DNA from 2 places in the Elstera sp. genome. Region 2 is predicted to be linked to the other one. Evidence: predicted binding sites of a transcription regulator. Region 2 holds the regulator's gene; the other holds the start of a gene.
The links. Region 2 encodes LexA, which represses DNA repair genes until DNA is damaged. Its sites were predicted from a motif close to ATGTTCTANTTTGGTTC; they were not measured.
Positions count from the first base shown of each region.

Region 1: pheA (chorismate mutase) is a predicted target of LexA. The motif match lies at 2,594-2,610, and genes of this name have one in related genera.

Region 1 is NZ_JBILQX010000003.1:45,201-49,410, reverse strand. Features, by position in the region: gene ACIQ36_RS01060 (prephenate/arogenate dehydrogenase family protein) at 1-551, opposite strand, end outside; gene hisC (histidinol-phosphate transaminase) at 548-1,645, opposite strand; gene pheA (chorismate mutase) at 1,679-2,560, opposite strand; gene ACIQ36_RS01045 (homoserine O-acetyltransferase) at 2,801-3,949, shown strand; gene metW (methionine biosynthesis protein MetW) at 3,946-4,210, shown strand, end outside.
Region 2 is NZ_JBILQX010000065.1:1,509-5,718, forward strand. Features, by position in the region: gene ACIQ36_RS10085 (ComEC/Rec2 family competence protein) at 1-1,415, shown strand, start outside; gene lexA (transcriptional repressor LexA) at 1,401-2,105, opposite strand; gene glp (gephyrin-like molybdotransferase Glp) at 2,166-3,389, opposite strand; gene moaC (cyclic pyranopterin monophosphate synthase MoaC) at 3,386-3,862, opposite strand; gene ACIQ36_RS10105 (divergent polysaccharide deacetylase family protein) at 3,921-4,210, shown strand, end outside.

The DNA of each region.
Region 1 (4,210 bases), on a different contig from region 2:
ACCCGGTCGTGATGCTCGGCGCTCATAATCGTAACCAGGCTACCGATTGCCTCCCACGCGGCTTGCAGGCGCGCGACCGCTACCGGATCGGCGGTTTCGGTTGGCGTCAGAATGCAGTGACGCCCCTCGAAGAGTTCGGCAAACCCGGCGCTGGGGCCGGAATGTTCGGTGCCCGCAATCGGATGGCCGGGGATGAACTGCACCCCCTCCGGCAAAACCGGGGCCACATCGCGGACCACCGCCTGCTTGACCGAGCCTACGTCGGTCAGAATGACGCCGGGGGCAAGGAAGGGCGCGAGCTTAGCCGCAACCTTGCCGCATGCGCCCACGGGCACGCAGAGGATAACGAGATCGGCCCCCGTTGCCAGGGCCGGATCATCGCCCGCCGCATCGACCAAACCGAGGCGCAAGGCTTCGGCCACATGGTCCGGCGTATGGTCGAGCGCAACGATCTGCGTGGCGAGCCCGGCTTTGCGAAACGCCAGCGCCAAGGAACTGCCGATCAGGCCGATCCCAACGATCAGCACCCGGTTGAAGGGCGCTACGCTCATGCCGCCAGAAACTCAGTCAGCAGGCGCACGGCCTCCTGAAGCTCCTCTTCCGGCCCCACCGAAATGCGCAAGGAGTGCGGCAACCCGTAGGAAGCCATCTTGCGGATCAACACACCGCGCTGGGCGAGATAGTCCCACGCCTCGGGCGCAGTTTTGCCGGGGGTTTCAGGGAAGCGCACCAACACGAAATTCCCAGCGCTGGGGGCGACCGCAAGGCCCAGGCCGGCGAGCTTTTCCGTCAACCACGGCAGCCACGCTTCGTTATGGGCGCGGGAGCGGGCGAGGAAATCGCCATCCTGCACGGCAGCCAGCCCGGCGATTTGCGCCGACAAGCTCACATTGAACGGCCCACGCACCCGGTTCAGCACATCCGCGACCGGAGCCGAACAATAGGCCCAACCCAAACGCAAAGCGGCCAGCGCATAAATCTTCGAGAAGGTCCGCAGCATCACGACATTCGGATGCGCTTCGACCAGCTCGATCCCCGCCGTGTAATCATTGCGGCCTTCCGCATATTCGGCATAGGCCGCGTCGATGATCAGCAGGGTTTCGGCAGGCAGCCCCGCGTGCAGGCGCGCGATTTCGTCCGGCGGCAGGTAGGAGCCGGTGGGATTATTGGGATTGGCGACGAACACGACGCGGGTGCGCGGCGTCACCGCCGCCAGCATGGCATCCACATCGGTGCGCAGGGCGGTTTCGGGGGCGGCGACGGGAGTTGCCCCCACGGTCTTTGCGCCAATCGGGTACATGAGGAAGCCGTGTTGGCTATACAGCACCTCATCGCCCGGCCCGGCGTAGGATTTCAGCAGCAGGGCGATAAGCTCGTCCGACCCGGCCCCGCAGACGATGCGGCTGGCATCAAGCCCGTGCTTCTTCGCCAAGGCTTCGCGCAAGGCCGTGCTGCCGCCATCGGGGTAGCGGTGCATTTCGCCCGCCATGTCGCGCAGGGCAGCGACCGCCGCCGGGCTTGGCCCCAGCGCGCCTTCGTTGGAGGAAAGCTGTTTCAGCGTCGTGGTCGCCCCGACCTGGTTTGCGCCGCTCACATAGATGGCGATATCCAGAATACCAGGGCGCGGAACGGGTGCCTTGCTCATGGGAGTAACTTTTCTAGTCAAAATGAAGGGAGGCTATTTGCGCCGCAACGGCACAGGGTATCCGCCAATGATGCGGGGCTGGCCGATTTCTTCCGGGTTGTCCCGGTGGAGCGCGTGGAGGCGTGGATCGCTCTCGGTCACGAAGCCTTCAACCTCGATCAAATGCAGCCCCGGCAGGCCCGGTTTATCGAGTTGATCGGTGATCCAATCGACCGTGAACCCGGCGGCCCCCGCACGCGACAACAGCCGCGTGCGGCTGATTTCCTTCAAGGTTTCGACGACGATGAAGCTGCGGTCATCGCCCGAGGCTTCCATCGGCGCGCGCGCAATGACGAGCGCCGAGGGGCCATTCGCAGGACCATAGGCGGGCAAACGCGCCACGATGCGCGGCGACTTATCGTCCGCCCGCTGCAAATACTGCCACCACGGGTCCGGGTCGCCTTCCTGGGGCCAGGGCAGTACGCCCAGCGTGGAGGTATCGTCCGATACCGCGCGCAAAACCGATCCAGCCGAAAGATGCACCATCAGCGCCGGCAGCACGCCAAAATGGTCGCGCGCCAAATCCCAATAGACGCCATCGCCTTCGGGCAAATAGACGGCGATGGTAAATTTGCCTTCCATCATCGTCATATCGCCGATGATCTCGCGCCAGATGCGGGCAATCGCCCCGAACGCCAACGGCCCTTGATGCCGGGCAGCGAGACGGCGGAAAATTTCAGCTTCGCGCGCCGGGCGTAGCACAATGGCATTCTGCCCGCGCTTCCAAGCGCCAACCTCGGTCACAACCTCGGCCCGACGCATCAACAGATCATGGAGCTGCGTATCGATCTGATCGATTTCCTCACGGAAGGCCAGCAACCGTTGCGGGGTCGCCTCGGTCGGGACGGGAGGGGTGCTATCGCCAGCGTCGGTCATCCTAGTCTCACTTACATCACAGAGTTCCAGCAGGAACCCAACAAATACACTTCTGGCAGGAACGTAGCGCGCCCGCAGCCATCACGGAAGGGGCAAGCGATGCAGGATGACATCTTGGGTCGAGATATAAAACAGGCATTGACGCGCGCCCCCGCAATCGCGTCCTATGCGGGCTTGGTTCCGAGTAATCGGACGGCGCTAACGTTAGCGTCGGTCCTTTGGGAGTGGCAACCGCCCGTTATGACTACCGCCAATCTTTCCCCCACGCCCGCCGCCACCCGGCAGGTGATTAAGTTCGACGCGCCCTTGCCGCTGGATAGCGGCCAGAGCCTTGCGCCCTTCAGCCTCGCCGTCACCACCTATGGCACGCTGAACGCCGAGCGCAGCAATGCGATTCTCATTTGCCACGCGCTCACCGGCGATCAATATGTCGCCGAAAAGCACCCAATTACCGGGCGCGAAGGCTGGTGGAACCTGCTGATTGGCCCCGGCAAGGTGATCGACCCGGCCCATTATTTCATCATCTGCTCGAATGTGCTGGGGGGGTGCATGGGCTCCACCGGGCCGCTGGAAAATGACCCTGCGACCGGCAAGCCCTATGCGATCCATTTCCCGGTCATCACCATCAACGATATGGTGCGCGCCCAGGCGCGGCTGATCGATCATTTCGGCATCGATACGCTGTTCGCCGTCGTCGGCGGGTCCATGGGCGGCATGCAGGTGTTGTCTTGGGCGGCCCATTACCCCGAGCGGGTGTTTGCCGCCGTGCCCATCGCCACCTCTTACCGGCATTCGGCGCAGAATATTGCCTTTCACGAGGTCGGGCGGCAGGCAATCATGGCCGATCCCGATTGGCGCAATGGCGACTATCCCGACGCGGGTTGTGTGCCCGCGCGCGGCCTGTCGGTCGCCCGGATGGCGGCCCATATCACCTATCTGTCGGAACCGGCCTTACACCGGAAATTCGGGCGCACGTTGCAAGACCGCGCCGCCGTCACCTTCGGGTTCGATGCCGATTTTCAGGTAGAAAGCTATTTGCGCTACCAGGGCGCGGCGTTTGTGGATCGGTTCGATGCCAATTCCTACCTTTATATCACCCGCGCGATGGATTATTTCGATCTCGCCGCCGAGTTCGGCTCGCTGCCAAAGGCTTTTGCGGGCAGTAAAACGCGCTTTTGCGTTCTGTCTTTCTCCTCCGACTGGCTGTTTCCCACCTCGGAAAGCCGGGCGCTGGTGCATGCTTTGAACGCGGTTGCCGCGAACGTTTCCTTCTGCGAAATCGAGACCGACCGGGGGCACGATGCCTTCTTACTGGACGAGCCGGAGATGTTCGCCGTCTTAGGCGGCTTCATCCAGGGCTGCGCCCGCCTGCGGGGGCTGAGCCAATGATTCGCCGCGACCTGCTCGCCATTGCCGAGATGATCGACCCCGGCACCCGCGTGCTCGATATTGGCTGCGACGACGGCAGCCTGCTCGATTACCTCGCCCGCACCAAACAGGTGGACGGGCGCGGCATTGAACTCTCGCAAGCCGGGGTGAATGGGTGTGTTGCGCGCGGGCTTTCCGTGATCCAGGGCGATGCGGATACCGACCTTGCCGACTATCCGGCAGGCAGTTTCGATTACGCCATTCTCAGCCAAACGCTGCAAG
Region 2 (4,210 bases):
TCCGCCAGCATGTGCCGGGAATTTCTGGGGAAATCGCCATTGCGCTTGCGGTCGGCGACCAAAGCGGGATTGCCGGGCCGGTTCGCCTTGCGATGCGCGATAGTGGGCTCACACATATTCTTTCCATAAGTGGCCTGCATATCGGGCTGGTCGCGGCGCTGGCAATGGTGCTGACCCGGCGCGGCTTGGCCTTGATCCCCGCGATAGCGCTTCGGGTCGATACCAAGAAGCTCGCCGTTTGGCCAACCGCGCTGCTGGTGCTGCTCTACGGCGTGCTCGCAGGGTGGGACGTGCCGGTTCAGCGCTCGGTGATTATGACCGGCGTTGTGCTGCTCGCGATCCTTCTAGATCGAACCCCGCTAACCCTGCGCACGGTGGCCGTTGCTGCCGTACTGGTGTTGCTGGGGTCGCCCGAAGCGCTGCTGAACCCCGGTTTTCAAATGTCCTTCGCCGCCGTCATCGCGTTGATTTCGGGCTATGAGGTCATCGGCCCCTGGTTATCGCACCTGCGCGCGGCCTATGGCGGGGTGTTGGTGCCGGTTATCGCCGTCGGCTCCTCGGTACTCACGTCATTGGTTGCGACCTTGGCAACCGCCCCCTTCACCGCCTTTCATTTTCACACCATCGCCCTCTATGGAATCATCGCCAATCTCTTGGCGATTCCCTTAACGGGGCTGGTGATCATGCCGGGGGTTGTGCTGGGATTCCTGCTGCTGCCGTTTGGGTTGGACGCCTGGGGCTGGGGTTTTGCCGGATTGGGCATTGATGGGCTCGTTGCACTTGCGGAGGCCGTGGCCAAACTGCCCGGCGCGTCGATCCCCGTGCCGACCTTCTCGGAAACGGTGCTGCTGCTGATCGTCTTTGCCGGGCTTTGGGCTTGCCTATGGACGGGGACGCTCCGCTGGGTAGCCCTTGTGCCCTTTGGCGTAGCGCTTAGCCTTGCCGCCGCCACGCAACCGCCGTTTTTACTGATCGGCGGGCAAGGCGGTACGATAGCGGTTCCGCGCGCCGATGGGGTTGTGGAAATTTTCGGGGCAACGCCCGGCGCGCTTCCGGCCAGGGTGCTGGGGGAGGCGCTCGCCGCCCGCTCGATCATTGCGATGGGCGGCGAGGGCAGTGTTGCACACTGCGACCCCTGGGGGTGCCGCTTCCCCACCGAACACGGGCCGCTGGCGTTAACACGTCATCCAGCCGCGCTGGCCCAAGATTGCCGCGAGGCTTGGGTGATCATTACCAGCGCACCGGTTCGCACCCCATGCCCGGCACCAGTATGGCGCGAGTCGCGGGCGCGTCTTCAACGATTGTCGCCGCTGCGGATCGATCTGATCGACGGCAAGCCGCAGCTTACCGCAACACGCCAAACGGGGCGGCGGTGGATGCCGCCCCCGCCCGAGCGGCGTTTAGTAGCGCCGTAAGAGGCCGACGAGTTTGCCTTGAATGCGCACACGATCCGGGCCGAAAATGCGGGTTTCATAGGCTTTATTGGCGGGTTCCAGGGCAATCGACGCGCCCTTGCGCCGCAGCCGCTTCAGCGTAACCTCTTGATCATCCACCAGGGCGACGATGATAGCGCCATTTTCGGCGGTGTCGCAGCGGTGGATGATGGTGATATCACCGTCTAAAATCCCGGCTTCGATCATCGAATCCCCGGCGACCTCCAGGGCGTAATGATCGCCCTTGCCGACGAGGTGATTGGGAATGTCGATCATGGCCGTATCGCGCGTCGCCTCGATCGGCAAACCGGCCGCGATGCGGCCATAGAGCGGCAGGCTGGTATGATTGGCGGCGGCGCGGGCCATGAAGGCGGTCGCAACCGGGCTGCGCATCAACGGCACCGGCATGGCCGCTTCAGAAGTCGCGACGGACGCGACCGGCTGCGGATTGGCCGCGGCCTCCGGCATGCGCAGAATTTCCAGCGCGCGGGCACGATGGGGGAGGCGGCGAATGAAGCCGCGTTCCTCAAGCCCGGTGATCAGCCGATGAATGCCGGATTTGGAGCGCAAATCGAGCGCTTCACGCATTTCATCGAAGGAGGGGGAAACGCCGGTTTCCGCCAAACGCCGATGAACATACAGCAAAAGCTCGTGCTGTTTGGGGGTGAGCATGGCCCGCCGCTCCTTTCCGGTTGAGTCCTGTTCCGTTCTATGTTCATTCGCGCGTCCGCGTCAAGCAGGAAGAGAACCCGCCGGGAACAAAATTATCGAAACAAGCTCTCCTGCCGTTTTTTCGGGGTCGCCGGGCGGGCGCACCAGCAAACCATCGGCGTCCGCGAGAACATTCATCATGGCGCTGTCTTGAACGGGTAGCGGAGTAACGCGACCATCGACGAGGCGCGCGCGCATATAATCCTGCCGCTCGTCATTGGCGGGAAGCGCAACGGCAAGCGGCAGTCGCACGGTGGGAAGCTCCCGGCGCGGCAGGCCCAGCAGGCGCTCGATACTGGGTTTCAAGAACAGCAACGCGCAAACGATGGTTGAAACCGGATTGCCGGGCAGCCCCAGAAAGGGGCGGTCGCCAAAGGTTCCGAAGATCAGCGGCTTGCCAGGGCGCAGCGCAATTTTCCAAAAATCGACCGACAGGCCGACCGCGCCCAAACCTTGCTGCACCAGATCATGATCGCCGACGGAAGCGCCGCCGGTGGTCAGCAGTAGATCGCAGCTTTTCGCGTTTTTTGCGGCTTCGGCCAAGCCTTCGAGCGAATCCGGGGCGACGGGCAGCAAAACCGGATCGCCGCCAAAACTGCGAATGAGAGCGGCCAGAGCGTAGGAGTTGGAACTGACGATCTGCCCCGGCGCGAGCGGATCGCCGGGCCGGCGGACCTCATCACCCGTGGCGAGAATGGCGACGCGCGGGCGGCGGCGCACTGTCACCCACGGGTGGCCGGCAGCCGCAATCAGCCCGATCCGGCGGGCGGTGAGGGGGGAGTTCGCTTCGGCAACCGTGGCCCCAGCGCGAAAGTCTAACCCCGCCGCGCGGACATTCTTGCCGGGAATGGGCAGCGTGCGCAGATGGACCGTATCGCCCTCGCGCCGGGCGTTTTCCTGAATAACGACGGTATCGGCCCCGTCGGGGAGCGGCGCGCCAGTGAAAATTCGCGCGGCTTCGCCCGCCGCAAGCGTTCCGGTCCAGGGATGACCCGCCGGAATCTCCGCAACGATGCGCAACGATAGAGGTTCGGCTCCAAAATCCGCCGACCGTACCGCCCAGCCGTCCATCGCCGAAACCGCTTGGGGCGGCTGCGTATGGCGCGCGACGACGGGCACGGCCAGCACGCGCCCCGCAGCGTCGAGCAGCGACACATCCTCGCACCCCACTGGGCCGGAGCCATCAAGCGCCGCGTGAAGTTTATTCAGCGCGGTTTCGACCGGCATCAACGGCGGGCGGCTCATGCTTGAGTAAATTCCCCGGATTTGCCGCCCGCCTTATGGGTGAGGCGCAGGTCGGTAATCTGCATGCCCTTATCGAGCGCCTTGCACATGTCGTAAACGGTGAGGGCGGCGACGGAGGCGGCGGTGAGCGCTTCCATCTCCACACCCGTCTTGCCGCTGAGCTTGCAGGTGGCGGAAATCTCCACGGCGTTTTCGTCCGGGTTTAGCGTGAGATCGACTTTAACCGAAGTCAGCGCGAGCGGATGACACAGGGGAATAAGATCGGGCGTGCGTTTGGCCGCCATAATCCCGGCGAGGCGGGCGACGGCAAGAACATCGCCCTTACCGATCTGCCCGGCCCGAATGGCGGCCAGGGTTTCCGGCTGCATCAGCACGCGCGCGGCGGCGGTTGCGGTGCGCTCGGTCACGGGCTTTTGGGTGACATCGACCATCACCGCCCGGCCTTCGCTATCGAAATGTGTGAAATTGCTCATGCAAAGGGTTATAGCAGGGGCGTTGGATGCTGACGAGATTGCCGCCTCAGGAAAAAAGATGGACGAAGACGATCTATTCGACCCGCCGCCCCCGGCGAAAGCGCACTCGTCGAAGGCCCCCTGGGCGACGCGCTGGCAGCAGGGTTGGCGCGGACAGAGCCTTACGGTGATCGCGCTGCTGCTTGGGGGCATCGGCGCGGGGCTCGTGGCGGAATCGCTCGTGCGTCCGAAAGCGCCGCCTGCGACGGTTGCACTCTTACCGGAGATGGTGAGCGAAGCGCCCGAACCCGATGCGCCGGCCCCCGGCGCGCTGGAGCCGGATGCGGCAGCCTCCCCCGCCGATCCCGC